3 regions of the Nocardioides sp. Leaf285 genome follow, and region 1 is predicted to be linked to each of the others. Evidence: riboswitches for the same ligand, from Rfam matches in the RefSeq annotation. Region 1 holds a riboswitch; each other region holds the start of a gene.
What was found. Region 1 has a riboswitch for cobalamin ahead of ASF47_RS00900 (FecCD family ABC transporter permease). Riboswitches for the same ligand answer to the same signal wherever they lie in the genome.
Positions count from the first base shown of each region.

Region 2: it holds a riboswitch for cobalamin, as region 1 does, so the genes downstream of both, ASF47_RS09050 (nitrite reductase) here and ASF47_RS00900 (FecCD family ABC transporter permease) in region 1, are expected to answer to the same signal.
Region 3: it holds a riboswitch for cobalamin, as region 1 does, so the genes downstream of both, ASF47_RS09025 (magnesium chelatase subunit D family protein) here and ASF47_RS00900 (FecCD family ABC transporter permease) in region 1, are expected to answer to the same signal.

Region 1 is NZ_LMNH01000001.1:167,908-174,968, forward strand. Features, by position in the region: gene ASF47_RS00885 (carbohydrate ABC transporter permease) at 1-740, shown strand, start outside; gene ASF47_RS00890 (acetylxylan esterase) at 810-1,802, shown strand; gene ASF47_RS21605 (helix-turn-helix domain-containing protein) at 1,833-2,186, shown strand; cobalamin riboswitch at 2,215-2,394, shown strand; gene ASF47_RS00900 (FecCD family ABC transporter permease) at 2,529-3,542, shown strand; gene ASF47_RS00905 (ABC transporter ATP-binding protein) at 3,539-4,327, shown strand; gene ASF47_RS00910 (ABC transporter substrate-binding protein) at 4,403-5,500, shown strand; gene ASF47_RS00915 (helix-turn-helix domain-containing protein) at 5,510-6,094, opposite strand; gene ASF47_RS00920 (class I SAM-dependent methyltransferase) at 6,196-6,852, shown strand; gene ASF47_RS00925 (MSMEG_0565 family glycosyltransferase) at 6,858-7,061, opposite strand, start outside.
Region 2 is NZ_LMNH01000003.1:121,219-128,279, reverse strand. Features, by position in the region: gene ASF47_RS09085 (adenosine deaminase) at 1-999, opposite strand, end outside; gene ASF47_RS09080 (DsbA family protein) at 996-1,721, opposite strand; gene orn (oligoribonuclease) at 1,830-2,456, shown strand; tRNA gene ASF47_RS09070 (tRNA-His) at 2,506-2,578, shown strand; gene ASF47_RS09065 (Type 1 glutamine amidotransferase-like domain-containing protein) at 2,703-3,374, shown strand; gene ASF47_RS09060 (hypothetical protein) at 3,406-4,179, shown strand; gene ASF47_RS09055 (hypothetical protein) at 4,184-4,789, opposite strand; cobalamin riboswitch at 4,905-5,037, shown strand; gene ASF47_RS09050 (nitrite reductase) at 5,112-6,020, shown strand; gene ASF47_RS09045 (precorrin-8X methylmutase) at 6,017-6,685, shown strand; gene ASF47_RS09040 (precorrin-2 C(20)-methyltransferase) at 6,718-7,061, shown strand, end outside.
Region 3 is NZ_LMNH01000003.1:112,831-119,891, forward strand. Features, by position in the region: gene cobC (Rv2231c family pyridoxal phosphate-dependent protein CobC) at 1-831, opposite strand, end outside; gene ASF47_RS21885 (cobyrinate a,c-diamide synthase) at 824-2,191, opposite strand; gene cobO (cob(I)yrinic acid a,c-diamide adenosyltransferase) at 2,188-2,805, opposite strand; gene ASF47_RS09025 (magnesium chelatase subunit D family protein) at 2,805-4,829, opposite strand; cobalamin riboswitch at 4,853-4,998, opposite strand; gene cbiE (precorrin-6y C5,15-methyltransferase (decarboxylating) subunit CbiE) at 5,026-6,357, shown strand; gene cobM (precorrin-4 C(11)-methyltransferase) at 6,354-7,061, shown strand, end outside.

The DNA.
Region 1 (7,061 bases):
TGTTGCTCACCGCGCTCCAGCCGCAGGGCAGCATCCCCACCGGGCTCAGCTGGCCCGCCGACCCGCAGTGGCACAACTTCGTCGACGCCTACCGCGTCGCCGACCTCACCCCGCTGCTGGTCTCGAGCATGCTCATCGTGGCCGGCGTCGTGCCCGCTGCGCTGGTGCTTGCCAGCCTGGCCGGCTACGGGCTGGCCTCGCTCAAGGTGCCCGGCGCGTCGTGGATCTTCCTGCTCTTCGTGCTCGGGCTCACCATCCCGTTCGAGTCGCTCATCACGCCGCTCTACTACCAGATCGAGGCGCTCGGGCTGCTCAACACCCGCGCCGCGCTCGTGCTGCCGCTCATCGCGCTCTACATGCCCTTCGCGGTCTTCTGGATGCGGGCGCACTTCCTCACCGTGCCGGTCGAGCTCTCCGAGGCGGCCTACGTCGACGGCGCCGGGGCCTGGCGCACCTTCCGCCACATCCACCTGCCGCTGGCCGTGCCGGCCCTGTCGTCGCTGGCGATCCTGCTCTTCCTGTGGACCTGGAACCAGTTCATCCTCGCCATCGTCCTGGTCAGCGACCCCAGCAAGCGCACGATGGCCGGCGCGCTCGGCGCCTTCCAGGGCCAGTACGGCACCGACATCGTGCTGCTCTCCGCCGGCTCCCTGCTCATCCTGGCGCCCACCGTCGCGGTCTTCGTGCTCTTCCAGCGCCAGTTCTCCCGCGCGCTGCTCCAGGGCGCCGTCAAGGGCTGACCGCCCGCCGCTGCGCGCCCCTCCCGTCCACGCCCGTCCGCGCCCGTTCCCGACCCCTCGAGGACCACCGTGCCCCAGTACGACCTTCCCGCCGCCGAGCTCGCCGCCTACCGCGGCAGCGTCACCGAGCCCACCGGCCTCGCCGCCTTCTGGGAGGAGACCCTCCAGGCCTCCCGAGCGCGTGCCCGCGCTCCCCGGGTGGAGCCCGTCGACGCCCGCCTGCCCCTGGTCGAGGTGAGCGACGTGACCCTCAGCGGCTACGACGGCGAGCCCGTGCGGGCGTGGTACCGCCGCCCCGCCGGGGTGGGCGGCGACCTCCCGCTGGTCATCCGCTACCAGGGCTACACCGGCGGCCGCGGCCTGCCCCACCAGGTGCCGCACTGGACGCTGGCGGGCTACGCCACCCTCGACGTCGACAGCCGCGGCCAGGGCTCCGGCGGCGGCTGGGTCGGCGACACCCCCGACCCCCACGGGCACGGACCGTCGTACCTCGGGGGCTTCATGACGCGGGGCCTGGAGGACCCGGCCCGGCACTACTACCGCCGGCTCTTCACCGACGCGGTGCTGGCGGTCGACGCCGGCGTCGCGCTGCCGGGCGTCGACCGCGACCGGGTCGTCGTCGCCGGCGTCAGCCAGGGCGGCGGCATCGCGCTGGCCGTCTCGGGCCTGCACGACGGGCTGGCCGGCGTGCTCGCCGACGTGCCCTTCCTGTGCGACATGCCGCGCGGGGTGGCCATCGCCTCGACCGGCCCCTACCTCGAGGTGGCGGCGTTCCTCGCCTCCCACCGCGACGCCGCCGACCGCGCCTTCGCCACGCTCGCCCACTTCGACGCGGCGGTGCTGGGGCGCCGCGCGAGCGCGCCCGCGCTGATGTCGGTGGCGCTGATGGACACCGTCTGCCCGCCCTCCACCGTGCACGCGGCCCGCAACACCTACGGCGGCCCCAGCGAGCTGGTCGTCTACCCGTGGAACGACCACGAGGGCGGGCAGTTCCACCAGGAGGCGGCCCAGCTGGAGTGGCTGGCCAAGCTCCTCGGCGGCCCCACCCCCGGCCGGGCCTGAGCCGTGCCCGCGCGGGTCACCGTGGCCGACGTGGCCCGGGAGGCGCGGGTCTCGGTGGCCTCGGTCTCCCGGGCGCTCAACGACGCCCCGGGCGTCGGCGCCGCGACCCGCGACCACGTGCGCGCCGTCGCCCGACAGGTGGGCTACGAGCGCTTCGCCCCGGCCGCCGACCTGGCGCACGGAGCGGGCCGCGGCTCCGGCCCCGGGGCGGCCACGATGGCCGACGTCGCGGCCCGCGCGGGGGTCTCGCCCGCCACCGTCTCGCGCGCCCTCGCCGGCTCGCCCCGGGTCAGCGCCTCCACCCGCGCGCGGGTCGAGGCGGCCGCGCGGGAGCTCGGCTACACCGTCTGCACCGCCGCGGCCTCGACCGCCCGGGCCCGGTGAGCGCGGCGCCGGGGGCGACCACGGCGTGCTAACTTCGCCGCGAGCCAGAACACATCTGACGATGTGCGGGAATCCGGTGAGAATCCGGAGCTGACGCGCAGCGGTGAGAGTGACTGGTGGGACGACGCACCACTGGGCCCGTGGCCTGGGAAGGTGTCCCACCGGGACGAACTCGAGTCCGAAGACCGGCTGGCTCGCCTGACCGATGCCGGCCCGCGCGACTCGGGTCCCCGACAGATGCGAGACCCCGCTGTGGCCGTGACCCGTCCCGCCCCGCCGACCGCGCCCGCGCGCGCCGCCGACCCGCCCCCGCCCGGCGTACGACGCGGCCCGCGGCTCGCGCTGCACCTGGGCCTGCTGGCGGCCCTGGCCGTCTCGCTCGTGGTGGCCCTCGCGCTGGGCTCGGAGCGGCTGCCGGTGGGCGGGGTCGTCGACGTGGTGCGCGAGCGCGTGCTGCACGGGCGCCCGGGCCCCGACCCGGTGCTCGACGTCATCGTCTGGGAGCTGCGCGCCCCGCGCGTGCTGATGGCGGCGGTGGTCGGCGCCGGGCTCGCGCTGGCCGGCACGGCGATGCAGACCCTGGTGCGCAACCCGCTGGCCGACCCCTACCTGCTCGGGGTCTCGGCGGGTGCCGGCGTCGGGGCGACGGCGGTCATCGCATTCGGTGCGCTCGCCGCGCTCGGGGCGTGGGCGCTGTCGGTGGGCGCCCTGCTCGGGGCGCTCGGCGCGGCGGTGCTCGTCTTCGGGGTCTCGCTGGCCCAGGGCGGCCTGACCCCGCTGCGGCTGGTGCTGACCGGGGTGGTGATGTCGTCGGCCTTCTCGTCGGTCTCCAGCCTCATGGTCTTCCTCGGCGAGGAGCCCCGCGCGACCGAGTCGGTGCTCTTCTGGCTGCTCGGCTCGCTCGCGGGCGCGACGTGGGCGCAGCTGGTGGCGCCCGCGGCGGCGGTGCTGGTGGCGGCGGTGCTCGTCGTCGGCGTGCACGGCTGGCTCGACGCGCTGGCCACCGGCGACGACACCGCCGCCGCGGTCGGCGTGCCGGTCGCCGCGCTGCGGGTCGCGCTCTTCGTCCTCACCTCCGCCCTCGTCGGGGTGCTGGTGGCGGTCTCGGGGGGCATCGGCTTCGTCGGCCTCGTCGTGCCCCACCTGGCGCGCCTGGTCGTCGGCGGCGGCCACCGGGCGATGCTCCCGGTGGCCGCGCTCGGTGGCGCGGTCTTCCTGGTGTGGGTCGACGTGGTCGCCCGCACCGTCGTGAGCCCGCAGGAGATCCCGCTGAGCGTGGTCACCGGCCTCGTGGGCGCGCCGGTCTTCCTGCTGCTGCTCGGGCGCCGGCGCTACCACTTCGGGGGCGGGGCGTGAGCGGCCGGCCCGCACCGGCCCTGACGGCCCGGGCGCTGTCGTGCGCGGTCGGCGGGCGCGTCGTGCTGCGCGGTGTCGACCTCGACCTGGCACCCGGCAGCACCACCGCCGTGCTCGGCGTCAACGGCTCGGGGAAGACGACGCTGCTGCGCACGCTGGCGGGCCTGACGCGCCCCGAGACCGGGGCGGTGCTGGTCGGCGACCGCGAGGTCCACGACCTGCCGGCGCGCCGCCGGGCGCAGGTCGTGGCGTTCGTGGCGCAGGAGGAGAGCCCGCCGGCCGACATGACCGCGGGGGAGTTCGTGGCGCTGGGGCGCCTGCCCCACCACCGGCCGTGGGCGCGCGGCGACGGCGACCGGCCCCACGCCCGCGCCGCCCTCGCCGAGGTCGGGCTCGACGCCGCCCTCGACCGGCCCTGCGCCCAGCTCTCGGGCGGCGAGCGGCGGCGGGTCTGCCTGGCCCGCGGCCTGGTGCAGGACTGCGAGCTGCTCGTGCTCGACGAGCCGACCAACCACCTCGACGTGAGCCACCAGGTGGCGCTGCTCGCGCTGCTGCGCGCCTCCGGGCGCACCGTGCTGACCGCGCTGCACGACCTCGCGCTCGCCGCGGCCCACGCCGACCAGGTGGTCGTGCTCCACGAGGGCCGGGTCCACGCCGCGGGTGCACCGCACGACGTGCTCACCCCCGACGTCGTCGCCCGGGTCTTCGGCGTCGACGCCGCCCACCTCAGCGACCCGCGGGGTCGCCACCACCTCGTCGTCGGCCCCGGCCGCCACCTGCGCTGACCCGGCTCCGCCGCGTCGGCCCACCGCCCTCCCGCCGCCCTCCCGTCGCTCCTCCCTCCCGAAGGCAGGTCCTCCGTGCACCGTCCCCTCCCCGTCCGTCCCCTCCCGGTCCGTCTCCTCGCCGTCCGCCCCGTCTCCGCGCTCGCCGCCGTGGCGGTCCTGGCCCTGACGACGTCGTGCGGTGCCGGCCCCGCGACCGGCCCGGCGGCGGGCTCGCCGGGCGCGACCGGCGCCTCGCTCGTGCTCGAGAACTGCGGGGAGGAGCGCGCCTACCCCGACCCGGCCGAGCGCCTCTACGTCTACGACGGCGGCATGATCGCGATGGTGCTCGCCGTGGGCGCGGCCGACGCCGTCGCCGGCATCAGCGGGCTCCAGGACGACGCCGAGGCCCTGGCCCGGGTCTACGGCGAGGACGTCGTGGCCGACCTCCCGGTGGCCAGCGAGGACCGCCCCACGGTCGAGAACGTCCTGCTCCAGCGCCCCGACCTCATGGTCGCCGGCTGGAGCTACGGGTGGGACGAGGACGCCGGTCTGACCCCCGACGGGCTGGCCGAGCGCGGCATCGCGGCGTGGACCCTCACCGAGTCGTGCCGCCAGGGCGACGGCGAGAGCCGCGGCGTCGTCGACCCCTGGACCGCGCTGAGCACCGACCTGACCGCGCTGGGCCGCCTCACCGGGCACGAGGACGACGCGGCCGCCCGGGTCGCCGACGTCGAGGAGCGCCTGGCCCGGCTGCGGCAGGCGCCGCGGGCCGCGGAGACGCCCACCGTGTTCCTCTTCGACAGCGGCACCGCCTCGCCCTTCACCAGCGGCTCCTACGGCGGGCCGCAGGGCGTCATCGACGCGGCCGGTGCCCGCAACGCCACCGAGGACGTCGCCGACACCTGGACCACCGTCTCCTGGGAGCGGGTGGCGGCCGCCCGGCCCGACTACATCGCCTTCGTCGACTACCCCGGCCAGAGCTTCGAGCAGAAGGTCGCCGTGCTGCGGGCCAACCCCGCGACCCGCGACCTGCCCGCGGTGCGCGAGGAGCGCTTCCTCGACCTGCCCTACGCCGCCTGGGTCAGCAGCCCGCTGAACATCGACGCCGCCGAGCAGCTGCGCGCCGCCCTGGAGGAGGTCGACCTGCTGCCCGACTCCGGCCTCGAGCCCGCCCACGACCTGCGGCCCTGAGTCCCCGGCTCAGGGCGCGCGCAGGTGGGCGCGCTGGCCCTGGCGCCCGATGAGGCTGAGGAACTCCACCGGGCCGGCCGAGGTCGCCCCGAACCAGTGCGGCGTGCGGGTGTCGAACTCCACGGCCTCGCCGGGGCCCAGGCGCAGGTCGTGCTCGCCGAGCACGAGGCGCAGCGTGCCGTCGAGCACGTAGGCCCAGTCGTGGCCCTCGTGGGTGCGCAGGGTGGGGCGCGCGTCGTCGCGCCCGGTGGGCAGGACGAACTTGTAGGCCTGGATGCCTCCCGGGCGTCGGGTCAGTGCGATCACGCTGCCGCCGTCACCGGTCGCCACCGGGCGCAGGTGCACCCGGGGGTCTCCGGTGGCCGGGGCGTCGACGAGCTCGTCGAGGGTGACCCCGTGGGCGCGGGCCAGGGGCAGCAGCTGCTCGAGGGTGGGGCGGCGCAGCCCCGACTCGAGCCGCGACAGCGTGCTGGTGGAGACGCCGGTCTCGTCGGCGAGCTCACCGAGCGTGAGGCCGCGGTGCTGGCGCAGGGCACGCAGCCGCGGGCCCACGGCGTCGAGGGTGCGGTCGGCCTGCTCCCGGGGATGGGTCACCGGGCCAGTTTGCCGTTCGGCAACAGAGATTGCCAGGCGTGGTCCGGACCGTCATCGTCGGGAGCCACGGCCGCCGCGGTGGCGGCCACGGAGGGAGACCCGTGACGCACGCGTTCGACAAGGACTACTGGGAGGGCGTCTGGCGCGGCGACCGCGCCCTGGCCATGGCCGCCGGTGGGCCCCACCCCCACCTCGTGGCCGGGACCCGCGACCTCGAGCCCGGCACGGCGCTCGAGGCCGGCTGCGGCGCCGGGGTGGAGGCGGTGTGGCTGGCCGGCGCCGGCTGGCGGGTGACCGGCGCCGACATCGCCGCCGACGCGCTCGCCCGGGCCGCCGAGCGGGCCGCCGCGGCCGGGGTCGCCGACCGGGTCCGGTGGGTCGAGGCCGACCTGTCGGTCTGGGAGCCCGAGGAGCGCTTCGACCTCGTCACCACCCACTACGCCCACCCGGCCACCCCGCAGCTGGACTTCTACGACCGTCTCGCGAGCTGGGTCGCCCCCGGCGGCACGCTGCTGCTGGTCGGTCACCTCCACGACGAGGGTCACCAGCACGGCTCCCGTCACGGGCACGGGCACGGGCACGGCGAGGAGGCGGGACCGCCGGCGGAGGCCTCGGTGCGCGCCGCCGACGTCGTGGCGCGGCTCGACCCGGCGCGGTGGGAGGTGGTCACGGCCACCGAGTCGCGCCGCACCGTCACCGTGCCCGACGGGCGGGAGGTGGCGGTGCACGACGCCGTCGTGCGGGCCCGGCGCCGCTGAGCGGCTCAGCCCAGCGCGCGGTAGAAGGCGAGGTGCTCCGCTGCGGCGCGCCGCCAGGTGAAGCCGTGGCTGTGGGCCCGGCCGCGGGCGGGGTCGGGCGGGGCGGCGAGGGCGTCGAGCAGGGCGGCGGCGATCGCGTCCGGGGTGCCGGCGTACGCGACGTGGTCGCCGAGCACCTCCCGCAGCACGGGCAGGTCGCGCGCCACGAC
Region 2 (7,061 bases), on a different contig from region 1:
CGACGCGCGCACGCCGGCGCGGGCGAGGTCCTTGACCCCGGCCTCGTCGAGGTCGAGCAGGTCGGCGGCGATCTCGTACTCGCGGTTGAGCGTCGTGCCGAACATCGGCGGGTCGTCGGAGTTGATCGTCACCACCACCCCGGCGTCGCGGAAGGCGCGCAGCGGGTGGTCGGCCAGGGTGGCGACGGCGCGGGTGGCGACGTTCGACGACGGGCAGACCTCCAGCGGCACCCCCGTCTCGGCCAGGTGGGCCAGCAGGGCGGGGTCCTGGGCCGCTGAGGTGCCGTGGCCGATGCGCTCGGCCCCCAGCAGGCGCAGCGCGTCCCAGACCGTCTGCGGCCCGGTGGTCTCGCCGGCGTGGGGCACGCTGTGGAGGCCCGCGGCGCGCGCGGCGGCGAAGTGGGGCTCGAACTGCGGGCGCGGCACGCCGATCTCCGGACCGCCGAGCCCGAAGCCGACCAGCCCGTCGGTGGGGTGGCGCAGCGCGAGGTCCAGGGTCAGGTCGGCCGCGGGCAGACCGGCCTCGCCGGGGATGTCGTAGATCCAGCGGAGCACGATCCCGAAGTCGCGCTCGGCGGCGACGCGGGCGTCCTCGATGGCCTCGTTGAAGGCCCCGATCGCGACGTGGGGCTCGCCCCGCAGCGCCTGCACCGAGGTGTAGGGGGTGCAGGTCAGCTCGGCGTAGCGCAGGGACTGCGTGGTGGCCATCTCGCGCGCGATCTCGTAGGTGAGGAAGCGGATGTCCTCGGGGGTGCGCACGAGGTCGACCACCGCGAGGTAGACCTCGATGAAGTGGGCGAAGTCGCGGAAGGCGAAGAAGTCGCGCAGCGCGTCGGGGTCGCTCGGCACGGTGCCGGGGTGGCGCTCGGCCAGCTCGCTGACGATGGCGGGGCTGGCCGAGCCGACGTGGTGCACGTGCAGCTCGGCCTTGGGCAGTCCGGCGACGAAGGCGCGCAGGTCGGGACGGGGGCCGAGCCCCGTCGGGGAGGAGTCGCTCACCCCACGGTCTCGTTGATCTGGTCGAGGATCTGCTCGGGGTCGCCGGAGATCTGCTCACCGTCGAGGAGCACCGTCGGGGTGCCCTGCACGCCGGCGTCCTGGGCGGCGGTGGTGGCGGCCTCGACCCAGTCGACCATCGACTCGCCGAGGATGCCGTCGCTGACCGCCGACTCCTCGGCGCCGGCCTCGACGGCCAGGTCGAGCAGCGCCTGGTTGTCGGGGAAGGGGCCCTCCTCGGAGGGCTGGTTGGCGTAGAGCAGGTCGTGGAACTCCTTGGCGGTCTCCGGGCCGCTCTCCTCGAGCACGACGGCGAAGGCGCTGGTGGCGCGCTCGGAGTAGTCGCCGATCCGGCTCAGCAGGTTGAAGGGGCGGTACTCCACCAGCACCGACCCGTCGTCGGCGAGCTGCTGGAGCTCCTCGCCGGTGCCGGCCTCGAGCTGGCCGCAGAAGGGGCAGAGGAAGTCCTCGTAGATGACGACCTGGTGCGGGGCGTCCTCCTCGCCGATGGTGACGCCGTACTCGCTCTGGCCGGCCGGGGAGGCGGTGACCTCTCCCCCGCCCCGCAGGCTCTGGACCCCGAAGGCGATCCCGACCACGACGACGAGCGCGAACACCACCAGCGTGATGCTGCGGATCGTGCGGCGGCGCTCCGCGCGCTTCTGGTCCTCGAGGGCGGCGGCGGCGCGCTGCGAGCGCTCCTGCTGACTGGGCTTCTTGGCCATGGGGTTTCCTCGGCGGTGCGGGTCGACTGCTGGCGTCCAGAACTCTAGGGGCCCGACCTGAGCCGTCGCTGAGTCGGGCCGAGCGCCTCGGCGCGTAGGGTGCGCGCCATGAATGATCGACTGGTCTGGATCGACTGCGAGATGACCGGGCTCGACCTCGGCGCCGACGCCCTGATCGAGGTGGCGGCCCTCGTGACCGACTTCGACCTCAACGTGCTCGGCGAGGGCGTCGACCTCGTCGTGCGCCCGCCGGCCGCCGCGCTGGAGCAGATGGGCGACTTCGTGCGCGACATGCACGAGAAATCGGGGCTGCTCACCGAGCTCGACGCCGGGCTGACCATGGCCGACGCCGAGGCCGCCGTCCTGGCCTACGTGCGCGAGCACTGCGGCGACGGCAGCCGACCGCCGCTGGCCGGCAACACCGTGGGCACCGACCGCGCCTTCCTGGCCCGCGACATGCCCGAGCTCGAGGCCTTCCTGCACTACCGGATCATCGACGTCTCCTCGATCAAGGAGCTGGCCCGGCGCTGGTACCCCCGGGCCTACTACGCCGCCCCCGAGAAGCGCGGCAACCACCGCGCCCTGGCCGACATCCAGGAGAGCATCGAGGAGCTGCGCTACTACCGCGAGGCGGTCTTCGTGCCCCAGCCCGGGCCCGACAGCGCCGCCGCCCGCGCCATCGCCGCCACCCACGGCGGGTCGATCACGGGCCTCGATTCCACCTCCGGGAGCTGAGTCCCCTACACTTCATCGCGCGGTTCCGGCTCCGTCCGGCGCGCGCATGGTGGGTATAGCTCAGCTGGTAGAGCGCTGCCTTGTGGTGGCAGATGTCGCGGGTTCAAGTCCCGTTACTCACCCCGACACCGAGCCCCCGACCTGGTCCCCAGGTCGGGGGCTCGTCACGTCCGGCACCGATGAGTCCGGGTCGCACCGTCGGTCTGCTCCTGTGCCCGGCTCCCCCACCCGCCCTGGAGGCACCTCGTGAAGCTCCTGCTCACCTCCGGCGGCGTCACCAACGCCGCGATCGGGGCCGCCCTCGTCGACCTGCTGCCCCGGCCGGTCGAGGAGTGCCGCGCCCTCCTGGTGCCGACCGCCCAGTGGGGCCACCCGATGTGCGGGCCCGGCTCGGTGCGCGGAGCCGTGGTGGGCGCGGCGCCGCACGACCAGTCGGGCGTGTCCCTGCCCTGGGCCTCGGTCGGGCTGCTCGAGCTCACCGCGCTGCCCAGCATCGGCGCCGAGCGCTGGGAGCCGTGGGTGCGCGACACCGACGTGCTGCTGGTCGACGGCGGCGACGCGACGTACCTGGCGCACTGGCTGCGGGCCTCGGGCCTGCTCGACGTGCTCGCCACGATGCCCGCGCTGGTCTGGGTGGGCACGAGCGCCGGGAGCATGGTGGCGACGCCGCGGATCGGGGCCGACTTCGTGGAGTGGGCCGGCGCCGAGGACGACCGCACCCTCGGCTGGGTCGACGTGTCGATCTTCCCCCACCTCGACCACCCGCAGATGCCGGAGAACACCCTGGCCGCGGCCCGCAGCTGGGCCGCGGGCCTCGACCACCCCTCCTACGCCCTCGACGACGACTCGGCCCTCGTGGTCGACGACGGCCAGGTCAGGGTCGTCTCCGAGGGGCGCTGGGAGCGGCTCGGGGCCTGACCGGGCTGGTGCGCCCGGGGATGCTGGGGGCATGAGGCTCTCCGCCGCGCCCACCGCGACCGCCGTCGTCGGGCTGGTCGGCCTGCTGACGGGTGCGCTCACCGGGTGCGCGGCGTCGGCCGACGACCTCGCCGCACGCGGCGAGCGCTCCCCGAGCGTGGTCGACGTCGTGGTCGAGCCCGACGCCGCCGACGACGGCGCCGGGCCCCTCTCCGCAGCCAGCCACCACGTGCGGGCGGTGATGCGCGCCGACGCCACGGCCGAGGAGGTCATGGCCCTCTTCGACGCCTACGACGACCAGGTCGACACCGGCGACGTCGTGTCGGTGTCGGTGACCCTGGAGGGGGCCACGGGCGCCTCGCTGGCCTCGGGCGAGGGGGTGGAGGTGTCGCTGCGCGAGGTGGAGGACCTGGTGCGCGCCCAGGCCGACCCGGTGGTGACGTCCTACCTGCTGCAGGACTACCCCGACCTCCCGCTCGTGCAGGTCGGGCTGGCGCCGGTGTCCTTCGCCGAGGTCGTCTCCGTCGCCGACCGCTACCTGCTCCTCGACGACCTCGAGTCGGTCACCGTCTCCTCCGGCGACCTCGTGCTCCGGCGCGAGGCCGTCGACGGGTCGGCCGAGCGGGTCGCCGCCCGCGAGGCCGCGGTGCTGGCCGCCGCCGAGCGCTTCGACCTGCTCGGCGCCGACGTCTCGGGCCGGGGGCCCACCCTCGACGTCGACGTCGCCGACGGCCAGGAGGCCGCCGCCCGCCGCTTCCTCGCGCGCACCGCGACCGACGACGTCGGGCGGGTGGTCGTGCGCTGAGGACTCAGCGCGCGCCCCCGCGCCCGCGGCGTACGCCGAGCAGCGCCGCGCCGCCCGCGAGGGCCAGACCGGCAAGACCCAGGCCGAGCGGGAGGGCGACCCACGCACCGAGGCCGGCGAGCGGCGGCGGCAGCGCGGGGGCCGACTCGACCGCGACGGGCGAGGCGGCGCGCTCGCAGGTGACCTCGACCGACGGCGACGCCGGCCGGATGCTCGAGGTGGCGACCCAGTCGCCCGCGCTGCCGCCCTCACGGCGGTAGGCGCCGTCGACGGGGCCGGGCTCGAGTGTGGCGCCGACCCCGGTGTCGCGGACCGTGCAGGCCGGGACGACCTCGGCGTCGTAGGTCCACACCAGCGCCGGGCCGTCGTCGGCGAGCTCCACGACGTGGGGGCGGCCGTCGGCGGGCACGAGGGCGGCCTGCGACCAGCGGTAGCCGTCGGCGTGGCTCAGCGCGAGCACCGCCGACGCCACCACGGCCACGAGGAGCAGCAGGGCCGCGGTGGCCGCGAGGGCGGGGCCTCGCGGGTCGCGCCGGCCCGGGTCGCGCGGGTCGCGCGCGGCGGGCCGGGCGACGTCGGTGGCGGCGGGCTCGGACTCGCACTCGGTCACGGACGCATCCTGCCACCCGTCCGACGCGGACGTGGGGCGCGCGCGGGAGCGGTCGTTGGTAACGTGCGGGACGCCAGTCGACCCCCGGGTGCGCCGCGAGGCGGGCCCGGAGGTCAGGGAACCCGGTGAGAGTCCGGGACTGACGCGCAGCGGTATGGGTGACGGGCGGGACCTCTGTCTCACGACAGGCCACTGGACGAGAGTCCGGGAAGGTGTCCCGCGCCGGGTGATCCCGAGTCCGAAGACCTGCTGGCCCTTGCGGCAGCCGCCGTGAGGTCGTGACGGGCTTCGCGCACGAGCCCCGGCCTCCGGAGTGACCTCCATGCCCGACCTGACCCTCCCCACCGCGCGCCGGCGGCGCGACCGCTGCCCGGGGGTGACCCGCCCGTGGCTGGCCGACGACGGCGCCCTGGTGCGCCTGCGCCTGGTGGGCGGTGCGCTGCCGGCGCCCGCCCTGCTGCGGCTCAGCGAGGTCGCCCAGCGCTGGGGCGACGGCGACGTGCACCTCACCGCCCGCGCCAACCTGCAGCTGCGGGCGCTGCCCCACGACGGCGAGCGCCTCACGCCCCCCGTCGCCGAGGCCCTCGCCGCGACCGGGCTGGTGCCGGCCCCGAGCCACGACCTGGTGCGCAACGTCATGGTCTCGCCGCAGTCGGGCCTGGCCGGCGGGCGCGCCGACCTGCGGCCCGTCGCCGCCCTGCTCGACTCCCTGCTGCGCGCCGACGACGGGCTCACCGCGCTCCCGGGCCGCTTCCTGCTGACCCTCGACGACGGTCGCGGCGACCTGCACGAGGCGCCCACCGACCTCGGCCTGGTCGCCCTCGACGCCACCCGGGCCCAGCTGCGCGTCGGCGCCCGGGGCTGGGGCGCGGTGGTCGACCTGCCCCGGGCACCGCAGGCCGTGCTCGACCTCGCCCGCGACTTCCTGCGCCTGCGCGGCGGGGGACCCGACGCCCCCTGGCACGTCGACGAGCTGGCCGGTCTCGGCGTGCCGCTCGCCCACCCCCTCGCGCGCCCGACCGACCCCGACCCGGCCGCGCTGGTCACCGCCGACCCCCTGCCGGCCGGCCGCGTGCCGGGCGGCACCCACGTGCTCGCCCCCGAGGGCCGCCTCGACCCCGCCCTGGCCCGCGCGCTGTGCCGCACGGGCACCGAGCTCGTGGTCACCCCGTGGCGCGGCGTGCTCGTGCCCGACCTCGCCCCCGCCCCGACCCAGGAGACCGCGCGATGACCACGCTGCTGCGCCGGCCCGGCCGCCACTACCCCTACGTCGCCCTCGGCCCGGAGATCTACCTCGACTCCTTCGCCACCATCCGACGCGAGGCCGACCTGTCGGGCGTGCCCGAGGAGGCCGAGAAGGTCGCGGTGCGGATGATCCACGCCAGCGGCCAGGTCGACCTGGCCGCCGACCTCGTGCTCCACCCCGACCTCGGCCGCGCCGGGCGCGAGGCGCTGGCCGCCGGCGCCCCGATCCTCACCGACGCCCGCATGGTGGCCATGGGCATCACGGCGGGCCGGCTGCCGGCCGCCAACGAGGTCCGCTGCTTCCTCACCGACGAGCGGGTGCCCGCCCTGGCCCACGACTGGGGCACCACCCGCAGCGCGGCCGCGGTGTCGCTGTGGGAGCCCCACCTCGAGGGCGCGGTCGTCGCGATCGGCAACGCCCCCACCGCGCTCTTCCACCTGATGGAGATGCTCATCGACGGCGCCCCGCGACCGGCTGCGGTCGTGGGCTGCCCGGTGGGCTTCATCGGCGCCGCGGAGTCGAAGCAGGCGCTGGCCTCGCTGGCCGCCGACCACGGGATCGACGTGCCCTTCGCGACCGTGCGGGGTCGCCGCGGCGGCTCGGCGATGGCCTCGGCCGCCGTCAACGCCCTGGCCCAGGAGGCGGAGTGACCAGCCCAGTGACCAGCCCAGTGACCAGCCCAGTGACCAGCCCAGCGACCAGCCCAGCGACCAGCCCAGCGACCAGCCCAGCGACCGGCCGCTTCCACGGTGTCGGCGTCGGGCCCGGCGACCCCGAGCTGCTCACGGTGAAGGCCGCGCGCCTCATCGGCGACGCCGACGTCGTGGCCTACCACGCCGGGCCCGGCAAGGAGTCGAACGCACGGCGTACGGCGGCGGGCCTGCTGCGGCCCGGCGTCGTCGAGGAGGCGCTGGTCTACCCCGTGACCACCGGCGCCACCGAGCACCCGGGCGGCTACACCGGCGCGCTCGCGGTGTTCTACGAGGAGTCGGCGCAGCGCCTGGCCGCCCACCTCGAGGCCGGTCG
Region 3 (7,061 bases), on a different contig from region 1:
GTCGACGTGGAGGTCGGCCAGGCCGCGCTCGAGGTGCTCGCGGTGGGCGACGACCTCGCGGGCGCGCCGGGCGCCCTCGGCGACCGCGGCGGGGGTGGAGCAGGCGGTCATCGCGGCGGCGGCGGTGGTGGAGACCGACCAGGGCACCTGCCCGCGGCGCAGGGCGGCGACCGAGCGGCGCGAGGCCAGCAGGTAGCCCGCGCGCACGCCGGGGATGCCCCAGTGCTTGGTGAGGCTGCGCACGACCACCAGGCCCGGGGCGCGCAGCCCGGCCACCGACGCGGTCTCGCCGGGCACGGCGTCCATGAAGGCCTCGTCGACCAGCACCACCCGCCCCGGGCGCAGCAGCGCCCGCACGGCCTCGGCCGGGTGGAGGACCCCGGTGGGGTTGGTCGGGTTGCCCAGCACCACGAGGTCGGCGTCGTCGGGCACCGCGGCCGGGTCGAGCACGAAGGGCTCCGGCAGCAGCACCGGCGTGACGTCGTGACCGGCCTGCTCCAGCGCCGCGTGGGGCTCGGTGAACTGCGGGTGCACCACCACCGGGCGGCGCCACGCGCGCCACCGCGCGACGAGGGAGAAGGCCTCGGCCGCGCCGGCGGTGGCCAGCACCTCCTCGGCCGGCCGGTCGTGGCGCCGGGCCAGCGCGGCCTCCGCCGCGGTGGGGCTGGGATAGTGGCCCGAGGCGTCCACGGCGGCGTGAAGCGCGGAGTCGAGCCACGCCGGGCGGGGGCCGTCGTGGACGTTGACGGCCAGGTCGAGCAGCCCGCTGCCGCGCACCTCGGCGTCGCCGTGGTGGCGCAGCGGGTCGACGGGCGGGCCGGCCTCAGTCACGGGACAGGTCACGGGCCCGGGCGTGCACCGCGTCGGCGAAGCGCTGGGCGAGGTGGGGGTGACCGGCCCAGTGGGTGTGCAGGTAGGAGGCGTGCAGGCTGGCGGTGCCGAAGCCGACCGCCTCGCCGTCGACCTCCCAGGTGGCGGTCTCGCCCCTCACCGGCTCGACGTGGGTGCGGTGGAACTCGTGGCCGGTGACCTGCTCCCCGCGCCGGGTGAGCAGGCTGTCGCCGACCGCGGTCGCCACGGGGTAGCGCATGGTGAGCCGCGGCGTCATCTGCGCGGTGGCCGGCAGCGCCCCCACCATCGGCGCCCCGTCGAGGGTGTCGCAGAGGTAGAGCAGCCCCGCGCACTCCGCCACCGTCGGCACGCCGTCGAGCACGGCCGCGCGCAGGGCGGCGCGCAGCGCCTCGTTGCCGCCCAGCTCCCCGACGTGGACCTCGGGGAAGCCGCCGCCGAGGTAGACCCCCGCCGTGCCGGCGGGCAGCGCGGTGTCGTGCATCGGGTCGAAGCCCACCACCTCGCAGCCGGCCGCGCGCAGCAGCTCCTCGGTCTCGGCGTAGCGGAACGTGAAGGCCCGCCCGCCCGCGACGGCGACGACCGGGCGGCCGGCGCCCTCGGGGCGGCGTACGACGGCCTCCGGCGCCCACGGGTCCTCGGCGAGGTCGGGCGCGGTGGCGGCGAGGGCGAGGACGGCCTCGAGGTCGACGTGGGCGGCGACGTGGTCCGCGAGGTGGTCCAGCGACTCCGCCGAGAGGGCGCGCTCGTCGGCGGGCACGAGGCCGAGGTGGCGCGAGGGCGCGGAGACGCCGGCGTCGCGGGGGATGGTGCCGAGCACGGGCAGGTCGATGCTGGAGCGCACCTCGGCGGCGTGGCGCGGGGAGCCGGCCTGGTTGAGCACGACACCGGCCACGGTGACGGTGGGGTCCCAGGTGGCCATACCGTGCACGACGGCGCCGATGGAGCGCGAGGAGCGCGAGATATCGACGACGAGCACGACCGGGGTGCGGGTGAGGGCGGCGACGTGGGCGGTGGAGGAGAAGCCGCGGGTGCCGACCCGGCCGTCGTAGAGGCCCATGACGCCCTCGACGACGGCGACGTCGGCCGGCTCCGGCGTGCGGGCGCCGTGCAGCAGCAGCGGCACGACGAGGTCCTCGCCGACCAGGTGCGGGTCGAGGTTGCGGCCCGGTCGGCCGCAGGCGAGGGCGTGGTAGCCGGGGTCGATGTAGTCGGGGCCGACCTTGTGGCCGCTGACGACGTGACCGGCGCGGCGCAGTGCGGCCATCAGCCCGGTGGAGACCGTGGTCTTGCCCTGGCCGGTGGAGGGGGCGGCGACCACGACGCGCGGGAGCCGGGTCACCACTCGATCCCCCTCTGGCCCTTCTGGCCGCGGTCCATCTGGTGCTTGACCTTGGTCATCTCGGTGACCAGGTCGGCGGCCTCGACCAGCGCCGGGTGGGCGCGGCGGCCGGTGAGCACGACGTACTGCCGACCGGGCCGCTCGCGCAGGGTGGTGACGACGTCGTCGACGTCGACCCAGCCCCACTCCATGGGGTAGGTGAACTCGTCGAGCACGTAGAGGTCGTGGCGCTCCTCGGCCAGGCGCCGCTTGACCTCGGCCCAGCCCTCGGCGGCCTCGGCGGCGTGGTCGGCCTCCGAGCCCTCCTTGCGCGACCACGACCAGCCGGCGCCCATCTTGTGCCACTCCACCGGACCGCCCTCGCCGGTCTGGTCGTGCAGCTCGCCGAGGCGCTCGAGCACGGTCTGCTCCCCGATGCGCCACTTGGCCGACTTCACGAACTGGAAGACCCCGACGTCCCAGCCCTGGTTCCAGGCCCGGATCGCGAGCCCGAAGGCCGCGGTCGACTTCCCCTTGCCGTCGCCGGTGTGCACCATCAGCAGCGGCTGGGTGCGCCGCTGGGCCGTGGTCAGGCCGTCGTCGGGCACGGCCAGCGGCTGCCCCTTCGGCGCCATCAGGCGACCCGCTCGCGCACGGTGGCGGCGAGGGCGCCGGCGCTGACCTCGGCCAGCGGCACGTGCTCGGCGCCCAGGTGGGCGGCCAGGACGCCCCCGAGGCCCAGGCGCATCGGCCCGCTCTCGCAGTCGACGACCAGGGCGGCCTGGCCGGCGGCGGCGAGCGCGGCGGCGGCGTGGCGGGAGCGGGCGACGGCGTCGGCCCCGGCGGTGGCGCGGCCGTCGGTCACCACGACGAGCAGGGAGCGGCGGCGCGGGTCGCGCAGCCGCTCGGTGGCCAGGGTCCGGGCGGCCTCCTCGAGGCCCTCGGCGAGCGGGGTGCGTCCGCCGCCGGGCAGCACCTCGAGCCGGGCGGCGGCCACGTCGACCGAGCGGGTGGGCGGCAGGGTCAGCTCGGCGCCGGCCCCGCGGAAGGTGACCAGCCCGACCTTGTCGCGGCGCCGGTAGGCGTCGAGCAGCAGGCTGAGGATCGCGGCCTTGACCTGCTCCATGCGGCGCCGCGCGGCCATGGAGCCGGAGGCGTCGACGCAGAAGAGCACGAGGTTGGACTCCTGGCCCTCCCGCACCGCCACGCGCAGGTCGTCGGCGTCGAGCAGCAGCCGTCCGCCGGCGCCCGGCGCGCGCCCGCGCAGCGCCTGGTGGGGCACGGCCGCGCGCACCGTCTCGGCGAGGTGGATCGCGCCGGTGCGGCCCGGCCGCGCGCCGACACGGCGCCCGGTGTCGGTCTCGGCGCGGCTGCGGCGTCCGCTCTCCCCGCGGCCGGCGCCGCGCACCGTGAACAGCCGCGCCCGGTACGTCGCGCCCGCCGCCACCGTCGTGCCCGCCCCCGCGGGGGACGGGGTCGGCTGCGGGGTCGGCTGCGGGGTCGGCTCCTCGGTCGCCTCCGCGGTCGGGTCGGGGCGGCCGGGGGCGTCGTCGTCCCCGGGCGCCGACTCGGGCTGCCCAGGCTGCTCGGGCTGCCCGGGCTGCTCGCCCGGTCCTCGGTCCGGCCCGTCCTCGGGTCCCTCACCCGGCCCGTCGGGGTCGTCCTCAGGCCCCTCGTCGGGCTCGGGGCCGAGCACGTCGTCGAGGAGGTCCTCGTCGAGGCCGGGGGCGTCGAAGGGGTTGCGGCGACGGCGGTGGGGGAGGGCGAGCCGGGCGGCGGCGCGCACGTCCTCGACGGTGACGCGGGTCCGGCCGTGCCAGGCGGCGTGGGCCACCGCGGTGCGGGCGGTGACGAGGTCGGCGCGCAGGCCGTCGACCTCGAAGGCCGCGCAGAGCTCGGCGACCTTGAGCAGCACGTCGTCGTCGAGCACGACGTCGGGCAGCAGGGCCTGGGCGGCCGCGACGCGGCGGGTGAGGTCGGACTCGGCGGCGGCCCACCGCCGCGCGAAGGCCTCGGGGTCGGCGTCGTGGGCCATCCGGCGTCGCACGACCTCGACGCGCAGCGCCGGGTCGCGGGGGGCGGCCACCTCCACGGTGAGCCCGAAGCGGTCGAGCAGCTGCGGGCGCAGCTCGCCCTCCTCGGGGTTCATGGTGCCCACGAGCACGAAACGGGCGGCGTGGGTCACCGAGACCCCGTCGCGCTCCACGGTGGCGCGGCCCGTGGCGGCGGCGTCGAGCAGCACGTCGACGAGGTGGTCGTGGAGCAGGTTGACCTCGTCGACGTAGAGGATGCCGCGGTGGGCGCGGGCGAGCAGGCCCGGCTCGTACTCCGCGGCGCCGTGCGCGAGGGCCTTCTCCAGGTGCAGCGAGCCGAGCACGCGGTCCTCGGTGGCGCCGACCGGCAGCTCGACGAGCCTTACCGGCCGCTGCTCGGTCGGGGCGTCGGGCCGCTCGGCGGGGTCGGTGGAGAAGGCGTCGCCCGCGACCACCTCGATCGGCGGCAGCACGCCGACGAGACCGCGCACGATCGTGGACTTGGCCGTGCCCTTCTCGCCGCGCACGAGGACGCCGCCGATCTCGGGCGAGATCGCGCTCAGCACGAGCGCGAGCGACATGTCGGCGGAGCCGACGACGGCAGAGAAGGGGTAGTGCTGTGGCATGAGAGGCTCCCGCTCGTCCGCCATCGGAAAGGAACCCCGAGGCCGGTCTTCGGACTTCCCGGGTCGACGCTCGCGCATCGCCCGGGTCACCGCAGCGGGCCTGTGCCGGACTCTCACCGGCTTCCCAGATTCTCCCGTCGGTCTCGCGACCTCGGGGCACCTCGGAGCTGTGGCGGTCACGATAGCGTCACGCAGCGTGCCCCCCGACCTGTCCCCCCTCGACGGCCCCCCGCACGCCTCCGAGCGGGGAGCGGCACCGCGGCGCGTCGACATCGTCGGCATCGGCGCCGACGGCTGGTCCTCGCTCGCCGAGGCCTCCCGCGCGCTGGTGGGCGAGGCGTCCGTGGTGCTCGGCAGCGCCCGGCAGCTGGCCCTCCTGCCCGTCGTCGAGGGCCAGCGCCGCCGGCCGTGGGGCCGGCCCTTCGGCGACTCCCTGCTCCGCACCCTGGCCGCCCACGCCGACGACGAGGTCGTGGTGCTCGCCTCCGGCGACCCCACCGTCTCCGGCATCGCCTCCACCCTGCGCGCCCTGGTGCCGCGCGAGCGGCTCGTCGTGCACCCGGCGGTGTCCTCGCTGGCGCTGGCCCGGGCCCGGATGCAGTGGTCCGCCGAGGAGTGCGAGGCGCTCACCCTGGTCGGGCGCGACACCGACCGGCTGCGCCGCCACCTCGCGCCCGGTGTACGCCTGCTCCTGCTGACCTCCGACGCCGGCACCCCCGCGACCGTGGCGGCCCTGCTCCTCGAGGAGGGGTACGCCGCGAGCGCCCTCACCGTGCTCGGCGACCTCGGCGCGGCCCACGAGTCGCGCCTGGAGGCCACCGCCGGCGGCTGGGCCGACGTCGCCGCCGCCGACGTGCCCGCCCTGCACGTGCTCGCCCTCGAGGTGCGCCCCACCGGCGGCGACGTGACGCCGACGGGCTCGTGGACCACCGGACTGCCCGACGACGCCTTCGAGCACGACGGCCAGCTGACCAAGCGCGACCTGCGCGCGAGCGCCCTGTCCCGTCTGGCCCCCCGGCCCCACGAGGTGCTCTGGGACGTCGGCGCCGGCGCCGGCTCGATCGGCATCGAGTGGCTGCGCGCCCACCCCTCGCTCCAGGCCTGGGCCTTCGAGGCCGACCCCGGGCGTGCCGAGCGGGTGCGGCGCAACGCCCGCCGTCTCGGCGTGCCCCACCTGCAGGTGCGCGAGGGCCGGGCGCCCGCGGTGCTGGAGCGGCAGCCCAGCCCGCACGCCGTCTTCGTCGGCGGCGGCGCCACCGCGCCGGGCCTGCTCGAGCACTGCCGCGCCGCGCTGCGACCCGGCGGCCGGCTCGTGGTGCACGGCGTCACGCTCGAGACCGAGCAGCTGCTCGCCGCCGCCTACGCCGCGCACGGCGGCGAGCTGACCCGCCACGGCGTCGAGACCGCCGCCCCGATCGGCACCTTCACCGGCTGGACCCCCGCCCGCGCCGTCACCCAGTGGGCCTGGACCGCCCCGCCCGACCACCCGACCCGCTGGCCGGGCGACCCCGACTGGAGCACCCCGTGAGCCCCGAGACCCCGCCGACGACCGTCCGCTTCGTCGGGGCCGGCCCCGGCGCCGCCGACCTGCTGACCCTGCGCGCGGCGCGCATGCTGGCCGAGGCCGACGTGGTGCTCTACCCCGGCACCTACCTCGACGCCGAGGTGCTCGGCCACTGCCGCCCGCAGGCCCGCCTGGTCGACACCCAAGGCCTCGACCTCGACGCGATGGTCGAGGTGATGCGCGCCGCCCACGAGGCGGGGGCGCAGGTCGTGCGGCTCACCAGCGGCGACCCGTCGCTCTACTCCGCCCTCGCCGAGCAGACCCGCCGGCTCGACGCCGCCGGCGTCACCTGGGACGTCACCCCCGGCGTGCCCTCCTACGCCGCCGCGGCGGCCCTGGTCGGCCGCGAGCTCACCGTGCCGCTCGTGGCGCAGTCGGTCGTGCTCACCCGCGTGCAGGCCCGCTCCACCGCGATGCCGGAGGGGGAGTCGCTGGCCGCCTACGCCGCCACCGGCGCCACCCTGGCGCTGCACCTGGCCGTCACCCGCACGCGCGAGACCATGGCCGAGCTCGCCGGCCACTACGGCGCCGACTGCCCCGTGGCCGTCGTCTTCCGGGCCAGCCAGCCCGGCGAGCTCGTCCTGCGCGGCACCGTCGCCGACATCGCCGAGCAGGTGGAGGCGGCCGGGCTGCGCCAGGCCGCGGTCATCCTCGTCGGCCGCGCCCTG